4 regions of the Bacillus basilensis genome follow, and region 1 is predicted to be linked to each of the others. Evidence: riboswitches for the same ligand, from Rfam matches in the RefSeq annotation. Region 1 holds a riboswitch; each other region holds the start of a gene.
What was found. Region 1 has a riboswitch for S-adenosylmethionine ahead of mtnK (S-methyl-5-thioribose kinase). Riboswitches for the same ligand answer to the same signal wherever they lie in the genome.
Positions count from the first base shown of each region.

Region 2: it holds a riboswitch for S-adenosylmethionine, as region 1 does, so the genes downstream of both, ACQVV1_RS21275 (bifunctional O-acetylhomoserine aminocarboxypropyltransferase/cysteine synthase) here and mtnK (S-methyl-5-thioribose kinase) in region 1, are expected to answer to the same signal.
Region 3: it holds a riboswitch for S-adenosylmethionine, as region 1 does, so the genes downstream of both, metK (methionine adenosyltransferase) here and mtnK (S-methyl-5-thioribose kinase) in region 1, are expected to answer to the same signal.
Region 4: it holds a riboswitch for S-adenosylmethionine, as region 1 does, so the genes downstream of both, ACQVV1_RS25745 (cyclase family protein) here and mtnK (S-methyl-5-thioribose kinase) in region 1, are expected to answer to the same signal.

Region 1 covers NZ_JBNTQO010000002.1:279,269-283,047, reverse strand. The annotation lists gene mtnA (S-methyl-5-thioribose-1-phosphate isomerase) at 1-643, opposite strand, end outside; gene mtnK (S-methyl-5-thioribose kinase) at 640-1,821, opposite strand; SAM riboswitch class I at 1,913-2,051, opposite strand; gene ACQVV1_RS04930 (carbon-nitrogen family hydrolase) at 2,123-2,986, opposite strand; gene ACQVV1_RS04925 (pyridoxal phosphate-dependent aminotransferase) at 3,001-3,779, shown strand, end outside.
Region 2 covers NZ_JBNTQO010000013.1:93,670-97,448, reverse strand. The annotation lists gene ACQVV1_RS21285 (homoserine dehydrogenase) at 1-88, opposite strand, end outside; gene metA (homoserine O-acetyltransferase MetA) at 230-1,135, opposite strand; gene ACQVV1_RS21275 (bifunctional O-acetylhomoserine aminocarboxypropyltransferase/cysteine synthase) at 1,119-2,417, opposite strand; SAM riboswitch class I at 2,511-2,615, opposite strand; gene ACQVV1_RS21270 (chloride channel protein) at 2,935-3,779, shown strand, end outside.
Region 3 covers NZ_JBNTQO010000014.1:29,280-33,058, reverse strand. The annotation lists gene pckA (phosphoenolpyruvate carboxykinase (ATP)) at 1-1,184, opposite strand, end outside; SAM riboswitch class I at 1,413-1,534, shown strand; gene metK (methionine adenosyltransferase) at 1,702-2,901, shown strand; gene ACQVV1_RS21675 (hypothetical protein) at 2,942-3,121, opposite strand; gene ACQVV1_RS21670 (hypothetical protein) at 3,128-3,307, opposite strand; gene ACQVV1_RS21665 (MogA/MoaB family molybdenum cofactor biosynthesis protein) at 3,560-3,779, shown strand, end outside.
Region 4 covers NZ_JBNTQO010000021.1:1,580-5,358, forward strand. The annotation lists gene ACQVV1_RS25740 (PRK06851 family protein) at 1-512, opposite strand, end outside; SAM riboswitch class I at 662-774, shown strand; gene ACQVV1_RS25745 (cyclase family protein) at 858-1,490, shown strand; gene ACQVV1_RS25750 (hypothetical protein) at 1,518-1,898, opposite strand; partial or broken gene ACQVV1_RS25755 (ATP-binding protein) at 2,113-2,606, opposite strand; gene ACQVV1_RS25760 (S-adenosylmethionine decarboxylase related protein) at 2,774-3,779, opposite strand, start outside.

The DNA.
Region 1 (3,779 bases):
CATCAATATCTGCCTGTTTTAATTCCCAAGTTGTTAAACGTCCGCCTTGTAAAACTGGTCTTGTTTCACACGCATACGCATGTAAACGTATACCTTTTTCTTTCCCAATATAAAACGGTGCTAATGCAGTACCATATTTAGCAGTTGCGATACTGCCAGCGTTACAAATTGTTAAAATGTTATCACCGTCTTTAAAACATGTTAAGGCATGTTCTCCAATACTCCGGCATACCGCTTCATCTTCTTGCTGAATGAGAAGCGCTTCTTCTTCTAATATTTTTTGTGCTTCTTTTATTGTAGTAATGTCTCGAATAGATTCTCTCATACGATCAATTGCCCAAAATAAATTGACTGCTGTCGGGCGTGACGTTCCTAAATAATTACAATCTCTATTAAACTTCTTTTGAAATTCTTCAATATGTAAAGTAGTATATTTTTTTGATGCAAGCGCCAAGCCAAATGCAGCTACAATTCCAATTGCAGGTGCTCCTCGTACTTCTAGCATGACAATGCTTTTCCATACCTCTTCAATCGTCGTTAATGTTTTATATTCTGTGCTATGCGGCAACTTTGTTTGATTTAATACTGCAATAGCATCCCCTTTCCAACTGACAGACCTCGGAATAGTAACAATTGTACTCATGCTTTTATCCCTCCAGAAACCGTCTGTTGAAATAGTGTTCGGAACAGTTGAATATCAGCACTCTTAGATTCATACTTTATTAGTTCTTTACCTAAGGATAGCGCTTGTTTCTTAGCTTGAATTCTCGCTTCTTTATTTGCTATTTCATCTAAATCTGCTACATGAGCTAAGCCAATTGTTCTACGAATTATTTCACATCCCGCAAATCCGACAGCATCCGTAAAAATATTTTGCAAAATAATTGGTAGCCATTGCTTTTCTTTCGTATATACCTCTACACCTTCTCCAATCCATAACCTCGTAAAAGTTTCTACAAAATAACTCCACGTCTTCTCTATATGGAAAAATAGTACCCTTCTCTGTTCTTCTTCTCTAGATAAAGCATTCAATAATAGATTTGCAATAAATTGACCGATGTCAAACCCAAATGGACCGTACGTTGCAAATTCTGGATCAATTACTTTCGTTTCAGAAGGTGATGAAAAAATACTTCCAGTATGTAAATCTCCATGAATGAGTGCCTCTTTTCTCGTTAAAAATTTATATTTATACTGAGCCACTTTTAGTTTGATCGTTTTATCACTCCATAGTTCATCTACAGCTAGCTGCAAATCTGGCTCATAATCATTTGTATCATAATGGCCAAACGGATCTGTAAACACTAAATCTTCTGTAATTTTGCAAAGGTCTGAGTTTACAAATGTACCTTCTAGTACCCTTTTCTCTTCTGACTCTAACCCGAAATCTGAAGTATAAAATAAAACATGCGCTAGAAAACGACCGATATGTTGGGATAAAAGTGGATACTCTTCTCCATCTATTAATCCTTTTCTTGTAATTGTTAGTCTTGATAAGTCTTCTATTACTGTTACTGCTAACTCTTCATCATGACTGTGCACTACTGGAACATAATCCGGTACATACTTCGCAAAAATTTGTAATGCCTTGCTTTCAATCGTCGCTCTTTTTATAGATAACGGCCAGCTCTCACCAACTACTTTTGCATATGGCAGTGCCTGTTTTATTATAATAGACTTCTCTCCATCATCTAATTTGAACACGTAATTTAAATTTCCATCTCCAATTTCATGACAAACAACATTTGCTTTCTTTTCAAAATAACCGTGTTCTTTCGCATATTGTATAGCTGTTGTTTCAGTTAATGAATAATATCCCATCGTCTTCTCCCCCTTTTTTAAATTCAGAGGTTTTTCTGACGTAGAAAAACCTCTTTCCACTAAGAAAGAGGTTTGAAGTTTATCTTCTCCCCTCTTATCTGCCAGAAAGTTTTACTTTCTGCTGGAATTAGCACCGTGCCTTTTGGCGTAAACGCCCCATTTCACAATGGTATTACGGTCGGTTGCTGGGCTTCATCGGGCCAAATCCCTCCACCTGCTCTTGATAAGAGTTGTATAATTTTTTGAATTTTTAACTTTATGTTGAAGACTATACCAAGAATAAAAATCACTTGTCAACATTTTATTTGTATAATTCTGGACGACGATCTGCAAAAACTGGAATTCCTTTGCGTACTTCTTTAATTTTCTCGAATGTAAGTTCTCCAAATAAAATTGATTCTTCTTCATTCGCTTCTACAACAACTTCGCCCCAAGGATCGACAATTAAAGAATGACCAGCAAACTCATTATTCGGATCTTTTCCTGCCCTATTACATGCAACAACATAACACTGATTTTCAACTGCTCTTGCTTGCAATAACAAACGCCAATGTGCTAAACGAACTAATGGCCATTCTGCTACAACAAATAAAACTTTTGCACCTTTAGCAGTATGAACGCGCATCCACTCTGGAAAACGAATGTCATAACAAATTGTGCCGGCACACTCTACATCATCTAACTTAAATTCACCTGTACTATTTCCAGCGATTAAATATTTATGTTCATCCATAAGCTGAAATAAATGTACTTTACTATATTCATTGACTAGTTCTCCTTTATTAGTTACAACATACATTGTATTTGTAACACCTTGTTCTGTTTGCTTTGCTATAGAACCACCAACAATATGTACACCATATTGTTTCGACCATTCTATCAACTTTTCTTTCGTTTCCAATCCATCCCTATCTGCAATTTCAGAAAGTCTCATTAAATCATAACCTGTTGTCCATAGTTCTGGTAAGACGATAACATCTGGTCTTTCCTTCATTGCTTCGCTTATTTTATTTTTAGCATTCTCAATATTTTTTTCTACATCTCCAAAGACAATATCCATTTGAATACATGCGACTTTCATTTTTTCAGCCCCATTCTCATTTTTTTCTTTACAAAATACTGGAAAGATTATATCATTTGTCACTAGAATTGTAACAACTTTCAAAAGAGGTGGAAAGTATGAAATTATTTCAACCTTCTGAGATAGTAACATCATTGCCAACACAATTTTTTGCTTCACTTGTTGCAAAAGTTAATAAAGTCGTTGCAGCTGGTCACGATGTTATTAATCTAGGTCAAGGTAATCCAGATCAACCAACGCCGCAGCATATCGTAAAAGCTTTACAAGATGCTGCAGAAAAGACCATTCATCATAAATATCCGCCATTTCGCGGACATGAAAGTTTAAAAGAAGCCGTGGCAACATTCTATCAACGTGAATATGATGTAGTAGTAAATCCAAAAACTGAAGTTGCTATTTTGTTTGGTGGAAAGGCTGGATTAGTAGAATTACCAGTTTGTTTTACAAACCCTGGTGATTCTATTCTCGTTCCCGATCCAGGCTATCCAGATTATTTATCAGGAGTTGCTTTAGCAAAAGCACAATTTAAAACAATGCCGCTTATTGCAGAAAATAATTTTTTACCAGATTATACGAAAATTGATGACTCTATTGCCGAGCGTGCAAAATTAATGTTTTTAAACTATCCAAATAATCCTACAGGTGCTACTGCATCAAAAGATTTTTTTGATGAAACTATTCATTTTGCTAATAAACACAATATATTAGTTGTTCATGATTTTGCTTACGGTGCTATTGGGTTCGATGGTCAAAAGCCTGTTAGTTTCTTACAAGCAGACGGTGCTAAAGATACAGGAATCGAAATTTACACATTATCGAAAACTTTCAATATGGCTGGCTGGCGCATCGCTTTTGCTGTAGGGAATGAAAGTGTGAT
Region 2 (3,779 bases), on a different contig from region 1:
TAAGCCGCTCTTGATGATCTGTAATGATACGAACTACACCGCTACCAACTGTCCCAAGACCTAATAAACCAACTTGAATTTCTTTCATAATACTGTCCACCCCTCAAAAATTGTGTTTAGATGAAATTATATGAGCAAAAAATATGAAAAACAATATTTTTTGAACATTCGGAAAAATGAAGGTTAATCTGTACAAAGAAAACGTTGCCACGTGTTACACAATCTTTTTTTATAATACATAAGGGGTTTCTTGATACACGTAATAATTCAGCCAATTAGAGAATAATAGATTCCCATGGCTCCTCCACCTAACAAGCGGTTTCTCATTTGGATTATTATGCTTAAAATAATTTTTTGGCACATCAATATTTAACCCTTTTTGACGATCTCGTTCGTATTCTTCTTTTAACGTATCACAACTATATTCGCTATGACCGAGTGCGAAAACTTGCCTGCCTTCTTGCCCAATAACAAGATGAACACCTGCTTCTTCAGAGTTCGCTAATAATGTTAATTGTTCCACCTCTCTAATATCACTCTCTCGTACTTCTGTATGACGAGAGTGCGGAGCAAAAAACAACTCATCAAAGCCGTGTAACAATTTCACATGTTGTTCAAGGACCTCATGTTCAAATACACCAAACATTTTTTCCTTAAGAGGATACTTTGGAACGCCATAATGATGATACAAACCAGCCTGTGCCCCCCAGCAAATATGAAGCGTAGATGTTACATTCGTTTTTGAGTACTCCATAATACGCCCAAGCTCTTCCCAATAATCTACCTCTTCAAAAGAAAGAGTCTCTACTGGCGCCCCCGTAATAATAAGCCCATCAAATTTTTCATTCTCAATATCACGGAATGTTTTATAGAAACTCGTTAAATGTTCCTGTGCTACATTACGAGACAAATGCGATTCCATATGAAGTAAATGAACATCTAATTGCAGCGGTGTATTACCAATTAAACGAAGTAATTGCGCTTCTGTTTCTTGCTTTGTAGGCATTAAATTTAATATAGCAATTTTCAATGCCCGGATATCTTGTGTTTCTGCTCGCTCCTTCGTCATTACAAAAATATTCTCCTCCTGCAATACTTTGCGAGCTGGTAAATCTTTATCAATTATGATCGGCATGTTCTTTGCCTCCGACTAGCGCTGCTTCTAAATCTGCAATAATATCAGAAACATCTTCTATACCAACCGATAAACGAATTAAATCTGATGTAACACCAGCTAAACGCTGATCTTCAGCACTTAATTGTCTATGCGTTGTACTAGCAGGATGTATGACGCAAGTTCGTGCATCAGCTACATGCGTTACGAGAGTTGCTAGTTTTACATTTGCGATAAATTCTTTCGCTGCTTCTAATCCTCCCTTAATACCGAATGTTAAAACACCACTAGCACCTTTGTTCAAATACTTTTGTGCTAACGAGTAATTTTCATTACTATCTAATCCCGGATAATTCACCCATTCAATACGTTCATGATCAACAAGCCACTTAGCAACTGCGAGAGCATTTTCACTATGACGCTCCATTCGTAAATGCAATGTTTCTAAGCCGATATTGCTAATATACGCATTGAATGGGCTCATACAGTTTCCGTAGTCTCTTAATAATTGAACACGTGCCTTCACAATATAAGCTGCTGCACCAAAATTTTGAACGTAACTTACGCCGTGATAACTTGGATCCGGTTCAACAAGTTCAGGATATTTCCCATTTGTCCAATCGAAGTTCCCTCCGTCAATGACAATGCCACCTAAAGAACTTGCATGACCATCAATATATTTCGTCGTAGAATGAACGATAATATTTGCTCCATGTTCAAATGCTTGGCATAAATAAGGAGTGGCTAATGTATTATCCACAATAAAAGGTACTTCCAATTCTTTGGCTGCATCTGAAAATTCTTTGAAATTTAAAACGTTCATCGCTGGATTTCCTAGCGATTCCGCATAAACGAGTTTCGTCTGATCATTAGCAAGGGCCACAATTTCATCAGCTGTTAAATTTGGATTAAAGAACGTAACATCAATACCAAGTTTACGCAAACTCACCCCAAATAAATTAAACGTCCCGCCATAAACTGTGGAAGAACAAAGCAAGTGGTCTCCGCTACTACAAATATTTAAAACAGCGAGCATAATAGCAGCCTGCCCAGAGGCCGTTGCAACAGCTCCTACACCGCCTTCTAAATCTGATAACTTCTGCTCAAATGCTGCTAAAGTAGGGTTGCCAATACGCGTATAGATATATCCTTCTGCCTCTAAATTAAATAGTGCTGCTAAATCATCCGAAGTATCATATTTATACGTTGTACTTTGATAAAGCGGTAAAACACGCGGTTCACCATTCTTTGGCGTATAGCCACCTTGCACACAAATTGTTCCTTTTCCCCATGATTCTCCCATCTCTCATTCTCCTTTCTTCTTATACAAAATAAAAAACTGCCCCTTTCCTGAAAACAAGAAAGGAGCAGTTTGAAAACACGCTCTAAAGGCTCTTTCTTATCTTTCAGGATTATTACCTGCAGGATTTGGCACAATTCCGTTATACGGCTGTTGCCAAGGTTTCATCGGGCCTGTCCCTCCACCTTTTCTTGATAAGACTATGCAATTACCGTTGATTTTATAGCAATAATTTCCTAATGTCAATTAGTTTTTCTGAATGTTCTAAATTAACAACAAAGAATTTGATACACATAACAAAAGAAATATATTCCATATTAATTCGAAAAAGACCTTTTAAAATCCCCTATTAATACATAGAATTAAATAAGTAGTTTAACTGTATACATTCCAAATTCTGACGAGACCTCAATATATTGAATAAGCCAACCTCTCAAAAAGATACTATACATATTCATTTCATTTCACAGTAGTATATTTAATTCTTTCCACATTAAAACTTACATAACGGAGGTAGAACATGACACGCACAAAGGACATGCACTTTATACTCGTCCTATACGGCATTATTTTAGGCTCTATAGTAGGAGCAACAGTCTGGTTATTTTTAGTTACAATAAATATCGGCATTCACTTTATTTGGGGATACTTACCTACTATCTTATCTTCTCCCCCGTATTACACCATTTGTATAACAACTATCGGCGGTATTCTCGTTGGCTTAACCCAAAAATACTTCGGCACATATCCACGTCTTATGCCGGAAGTAATGGGTGAATATAAAAAAACAGGTAGAATTGAATACCGTTTTGTACATAAAGCTACTTTAACTGCGATTATCGTTTTAATATTTGGGGCTAGCTTAGGTCCCGAAGCAGCACTTGTTGGCATTATCGGTGGACTTTGTACATGGGTAGGGGATCGCTTTACATTCGCCTTAAAAGGAATGAATGAAATAACAGAGGTTGGAATTGGTGCTACTTTAAGTGTAATTTTTAACGCGCCATTATTCGGTTATTTAGCTCCAAATGAAAATGAGGGTGAACAAATTAATGAATTTTCTAAAGGAAAAAAAGCAATTGTATATTTAGCTACTACTTTCGCTGGTTTTTCCATTTATTTATTACTTAGTAAATTTGATAATCGTGGATCCTTTATCGTTGATTTTGGGGAAGGTTCCCTTTCTCTTAATGAATGGATTGCCTTTCTACCACTTGCTAGTATTGGTGCTATAGTTGGATTCTTTTATTTTAAATTAGAATTCACATTAGAGAAATTCATTCATCCTTTTAGGGAATACAAACTTACCCTTGGAATTATCGGTGGTATTTTATTAGGGGTTGCAGGAACTTTTCTCCCATACAC
Region 3 (3,779 bases), on a different contig from region 1:
CCGAAGCAAGTTGAGAATGTTGCTTGCGGAGATGTAACACCGCGCTCTGTTCCTGCTAGTTTACTAGTGTAACCACTTAAGAAATGATACATAGCTTGTTCTTTTGATAACTTACTGATTGGAGGCAATACGCCAGATGCATCAGCAGTTAAGAAAATGATTGTATTTGGGTGTCCAGCAACACTTGGCAGTACGATATTATCGATCGCATGCATAGGGTATGCAGCACGAGTATTTTCTGTTAAAGTAGTATCGTTATAGTCTGCGATACGCGTTTGGTTATTAATGATAACGTTTTCTAAAACAGATCCAAATTTGATTGCATCGAAAATTTGTGGTTCTTTCTCGTGAGAAAGGTTTACACATTTTGCGTAGCAACCGCCTTCAATATTGAATACACCGTTATCAGACCAACCATGCTCATCATCACCGATTAATTTGCGGTTTGGATCAGCAGATAATGTTGTTTTACCTGTTCCAGATAAACCGAAGAATAGTGCTACGTCACCTTCTTCACCTACGTTTGCAGAGCAATGCATAGAAAGAATATCTTGTTCAGGTAGTAAGAAGTTCATAATAGAGAAGATTGATTTTTTCATTTCTCCAGCGTATTCTGTACCACCAATTAGTACGATACGTTTTTCGAATGAAACCATAATGAATGCTTCAGAGTTTGTACCGTCAACAGCTGGATCAGCTTTGAAATTCGGCGCAGAAACAATTGTGAACTCTGATTCATGAGTTGTTAATTCTTCTTCAGTTGGACGAATGAATAATTGATGTACAAATAAATTGTGCCATGCATATTCGTTAATAACTTGAATTGGTAGGCGGTAATTGCGGTCAGCGCCTGCAAATCCATTGAAGACGAATAACTCTTCTTTTTCTTTTAAGTATTCTAAAACTTTAGTATATAATTTATTAAAATGTTCTTCAGAAATCGGTTGATTCACAGCTCCCCAAGCAATTTTGTCAGCAACCGATGCTTCTTTCACAATAAATTTATCTTTAGGAGAACGTCCTGTATATTTTCCTGTTGAAGCAGAAACGGCACCAGTCGAAGTTAATTTCCCTTCATTTCGCATTAATACTTTTTCCACTAATTGCGGAACACTTAGTTGAATCTGTGCATTGCTTCCGTTCAATAATTCGTGTAAACCAATTTGGACATTCACAGTACTCATATTTATATACCATCCTTTTCATTTAATGAAATATTTCTCGTAATCCCCAACAAGAGTATAACACAATTATATAAATAATGTATACTATTTATTTCTTTTTGTTTGTGTGAATACATTATTTCCTTATTAATATTTCATTTTAGGCGCATTGAGAAAAACTTTCAGGAAAATGTGAATATTAATTGACAAATGAATATCATTTCTTTAGTATAGGTTGGGACGGATACTCTCTTATCCCGAGCTGGCGGAGGGACAGGCCCGATGAAGCCCAGCAACCTCACTTGTAGTGGTAAATACAGGTGAATAGGTGCTAAAACCTGTGCGAGGCTACAGGTCTCGAACGATAAGAGCGAAGGGCAAAAAGCAGTATGCAAGTAGCAAATTAAACCTTTCCTCTATGTAAAGTAGGAAAGGTTTTTCTGTATGCTTGTGGGAGAATAAATGTATGTCGCAGTTTGTGGCAAATTAAGGATGAGTTCCGTACAATATATACAATTACTGTAGGGAGGTTTACCACATGACAAAAAAACGTCATCTGTTCACATCTGAGTCTGTAACTGAAGGACATCCAGATAAAATTTGTGACCAAATTTCTGATTCAATTTTAGATGCGATCTTATCAAAAGACGCAAATGCACGTGTAGCTTGTGAAACAACTGTAACAACTGGTTTAGTATTGGTAGCGGGGGAAATTACGACTTCTACTTACGTAGATATTCCAAAAATCGTTCGTGAAACAATTCAAGGCATTGGTTACACACGCGCAAAATACGGATTCGATGCAGAAACTTGTGCAGTTTTAACATCTATCGATGAGCAATCTGCTGACATCGCTATGGGTGTTGACCAAGCGCTAGAAGCACGCGAAGGTCAAATGACTGACGCTGAGATTGAGGCAATTGGTGCAGGAGACCAAGGTTTAATGTTTGGTTTCGCATGTAATGAGACACAAGAATTAATGCCACTTCCAATCTCGCTTGCTCACAAATTAGCTCGCCGTTTAACTGAAGTACGTAAAGATGATACATTATCATACTTACGTCCGGATGGAAAAACGCAAGTTACAGTTGAGTATGATGAAAATGGTAAACCTGTACGTGTAGATACAATTGTAATTTCTACACAGCATCATCCAGATGTTACATGGGAAGAAATCGATCGCGATTTAAAAGAGCATGTAATTAAGACTGTAGTTCCAGCAGAATTAATGGATGGAGAAACGAAATTCTTCATTAACCCAACTGGTCGCTTCGTAATTGGTGGACCACAAGGTGATGCTGGTTTAACAGGACGTAAAATCATCGTTGATACTTACGGTGGATACGCTCGCCACGGTGGTGGTGCATTCTCTGGTAAAGATGCAACAAAAGTTGACCGCTCTGCAGCATATGCGGCTCGTTATGTTGCGAAAAACATCGTAGCAGCTGGTCTTGCTGATAAAGCAGAAGTACAACTTGCATACGCAATCGGTGTAGCACAACCAGTATCAATTTCAGTTGATACATTCGGCACTGGTAAAGTATCTGAAGACGTACTAGTAGAACTAGTTCGTAACAACTTCGATCTTCGCCCAGCTGGTATTATTAAAATGCTAGACTTACGTCGCCCAATTTACAAACAAACAGCAGCTTACGGCCACTTCGGACGTACTGATGTAGATCTATCATGGGAACGTACAGACAAAGCTGCAGCTTTAAAAGAGCAAGCTGGTCTATAATATATGAAAAAAAGCTTTGCGCAGTGAGCGCAAAGCTTTTTTATTTCGTTTTACTTATAATTTGAATGCATGAACTGCAATACACTTCGCCTTCTAGTTCAATATACTTTTTTATATTCGTCATGCCATTTGCCAGAAATGGCATATGAATCCAAGCTTTTTCATATGTTTTTATTTCTTTTTGGCATGATTTACAAACAGTTGGCTTTTTTTGAAACATGTGAAATTAACCTTTCATTTGACGTGCTTTTCCTGCGCAAAATGCACTGCTCAGTAAAAATAGCGTTGCGAATATAATGCTTACTAATGTAGCGTATGGGATTGCGCCTTTTAGAGAAAAACCGACAGTGATGGAAGCAACAAATAAGAGGATGAATGTTGTTGTTAATTTTTTATATAGTTCCATAATATGTAGACCTCCGATTTATTTGGTAGTGCAATTTTAAAAACTGAATTCTACTATGTAGAAAATATAAGAAAAGTTAAAGGTTAGCTAATGATGTGAAGTCTAGGGGGATAAGAAAGAATGTTTTTTATTTTCCTTTTTGTGGATTAGTATACTTATATTGTATCATGATGCATCATCGGCTTCATACATAATTGTGTAAAGATATGTATGATAAAATGAAGAAAAGTCTTTAAGAAAGGAAGAGGAAAAATGAGTGTCAATGAACATAAAAAACAAGCTCCAAAAGAAGTGCGATGTAAGATCGTGACGATTTCTGATACACGTACGGAAGAGACAGATAAGAGTGGACAATTATTACATGAATTGTTAAAAGAAGCAGGACATACAGTGACTTCTTATGAAATTGTAAAAGATGATAAAGAGAGTATTCAGCAAGCAGTGTTAGCTGGTTATCATAGGGAAGACGTAG
Region 4 (3,779 bases), on a different contig from region 1:
TGATCTGTTAGTTCATTTGCTTTATTAAAATCAATATTATTAATATATATTTTCTCCCACTCATCATGTATAACTAATGCCTCGTTAAAACAAGCGTACGCTGTTTGAAAAGCTTTGCTTGCTTCTGAAACAAATCGTTCAATTTCCACCTTTTGCTTTCTTAATTTATCTGAGTCCCAAGCAACCCCTAAATTGATATATTCCTCGACGACTCCTGGCATTTTCGGCTCAATCACATGCGGTGATGTTCCATCAACAATTCCTACTTTTAACTTCGGGATAATTACACCGTCAACCGATTTGTTATCAGAAGAACAGTGTAAAAATTCAATACCATATCCTTTTTCAACCCATTCACGACCTATTGCCTTAATTAAAGAAGATTTCCCCGTTCCAGGGCCACCCTTTAAAATAAATAACCTGTTTAGCCCTTTTAAATTCTCTTCGTATAAATTATGAAATCCTCTAGCTGTATTTCCACCAGCATAATAATTCAATACATTTCCTGTCACTGCACTCACTCCTTCGCAGCATTCTATTTACATAAGCTATAATATGCGAGCAACTTTATTTGGGTGAATACCTATTTTGCATTGCAGAAAAAAAGGAAATGAATTACAATTTTATTATCATGAAAATTCCGAATTTTAAATTGAATATACCTTTATCAAGAGAGGCAGAGGGACCGGCCCTTTGAAGCCCAGCAACCTCAGTTTATACAAACTGAATAGGTGCTAATTCCTGCAAAATGCATTGCATTTTGGAAGATAAGACTCAACTAGTATGTAAAGCTCATCTTTCTTGATTATGAAGGATGGGTTTTTTATATTTTAAAACGTATATTGGAGGTATTTAAAGTGAGAGTAATTGACCTATCACAAACATTTGAAAACAATATGTCTCAATTCCCTGGAACACCAAAAATCAATCTAGAAGCCATTACAAGCGTTGAAGAGACAGGCTATCAAGTTACAGATTTTCATTCTGTCGTTCATGTTGGTACGCATTGTGATGCTCCTGCGCATTTCATTTCAGGCGCAACGACCATCGATCAATTACCCCTTGATCAATTTGTAGGCGAAGCCGTTCTTATCGATGTAACCCATATTCAAGAGAGAAAGTTACGTAAGGAAGTACTGGATGATGTTGATATACAAGAAGGCGATATTGTTATTTTCCATTCCAATCTATCTACTAAATGGAATACAGATGCGTATGAGAAAGAAGCTTTTTATCTTTCTGAAGAATTAGCTGAAGAACTAGTTCAATTAAAAATAAAATCTGTCGGTTTAGATTTCATTTCTCCTGATGAGGTAACGACAGAAACATCACCGATTCATCATATACTACTTGGGAATAATATTTATTTAATTGAAAACTTAACAAACTTAGATGCCATTAACACGGAACGTTTCTTTTTCTCTGCTGCACCTTTAAAAATTAAAGATAGTGACGGTGCTTTTGCAAGAGCATTCGCTGTTATTTTTTAAACAAATTATACAAAAAAGCAAAGGTCATCATTGACCTTTGCTTCTATATTTTTTATTTAAATTAAGAAAGAATTGCTCGACACGAGGACGTACCCAAGCTAAATAATCTTTCTCTTTCTTCTTTGTACAAGCTATTTCTTCCCCATCTACCATATCGACAAGCTCTAGCTCTAACAGTTGCCTCGTAAATGCTAACATATTTATTTCTTCGGCTGGATACTCTTCTTTCAATTTCTCCTCAATTTCCCCCAATAAAAAACCGTCACGCATCATTGCCAATGCATCAATCCAAAGTGGCGGCATTTCATATTTTTCTCCTGTAATTGTATCTTTTACAATATAATTCTTTTGCTCTTTTCGAAATTGAATCGTGTGCAAGCATACAGTCGAATTTAATGTTAATTCCATCATACCACCCCTTTCATCATATCTGCATAGAAAAAAGGATGCGCGTGCACCCCTTACTACCGTAACCGTTACATGAATAACAAATCTCATGTCGATATTTTCCTCCATTATAAACGAAGTATTTTATAAAAAAAACCCTTCTTGAAACATTTTATAAAATGTTTATATTTACACAACAAGAACACTTTTCTGAAAAATATTTTCTTCTAGCACATTATACTATCGGTAAAAAAATCTCCACTTTCGTTCCTATCCCCACGCTACTTTGAATCGCAGTACTTCCTTGATGTTCCTTAATAATTTTATATGTGATCATCAACCCAATTCGTCCCGTACCATTCTCCTTTGTTGTGTAAATAGCTTTTCCAACCTTCTCTATACCAAAACCTTGATCTTCAACAGAAATACACAAATGCCTTTCAGTTTTTTGATATGCACGAATATGAATATCTCCACCTGCTGGCATTGATTCTATTCCATTTTTAATAACACTTGTTTTAATTGTTTATCATCACCATTTATAACAGGTAGATTTCCATCTACTCGCATATGAAATTTCACTCTATATCGTGCTGCATAACTTTCCATTAGCTGTACAACATATAAAAGGATTTCCCGTATATTACGCCATTCATAATTCGTTGATTTCGATTTTCCTAATAACATCAATTCACTAACAAACCCGTTAATTCTTTCAAATACTTTTAAGGCTTCTTTTTCCTCATAGATAAAGCTTTTAAATTTATTTATATAAATACTCCTCATGTTCTATACAAACACTCTATATATTATCTCCTTAAATTATCAGTATGAAATTGCTTTCAGGGCAATACGAAAAGGAAGGGGATCCCCATCCCCTTCCTTTTCGCTATAACTTATATCCATCTTACCCGATCATGTAGCAACCCATTCGTAAAATCATTACTCCCCACTACAAAGTCCTTCATATATAAATTTAAATATTCTCCATACTTACTTTCTGTATTTAATAATAATTCCTCTACATAATAGGCACCTTGTTTAAAGTTATCAAAAAGTAAACTACACAAGCCAGCATAAATTCCGCACCCTACTTGGAAGTAAGTTGCATTCGTTTTATATTTACGAAAAACTTGGCTACTATTCATTACGTTATACATATATGTCTCGCTATTTTCATAAACGAGTAATACACCAACTAAATCCTCGCCAGCAATCTCTTCTTCTGCTGGATTAAATACTTTACGATTCCAGTTCCATAAATCTTCTACCTTATCTAAATTCTGCCTAATTACATTTGTTGTATACTCATTAATTCGGTAAAGAAACCCAACTTCCATATTGAAGTTTTTCCCTAAAATTAAAACTTCCTCATGTGGCATTAAGCAACCATAAAACTCTTTCTCTCCTAACTTTACTTTATACTCTGAAGCATATACATCTTCATAAAAATAAAGGGGACGATGATGACTCATATACATCGGATAACTCCATATCGCTTCATCTAGAAATCGCTCTACTGCCCATGAAGCATAAAGTGTATGAGGCTTTATTAGTGCTGTATCATTCAAAAATGACGTATCATGTTCTACTATATAACATGCTCTTGGCTTTTCATTTGGGCGTTCCTTCATAAGTTCAACAACCATCCACTGAACAACACCTGGATTCATACCCGAGCCTATAATTGCTTTTGTATTTGTAAACTTCCCTTTCTCCTTCTCAAACCTCGTATATCTTTCCGTAAGCTGAAAGCCGATTAAACTATCGTCCTGATCTACTGCCTCATTTTCCAAAGCTGAATTAATATAACAAATTCCAAGTTCATTACAACATTTTAATACTCTAATCGTATCTGCCCCTGAAACATCAATAACAACACTCGTACTACTTTCTTTTAAA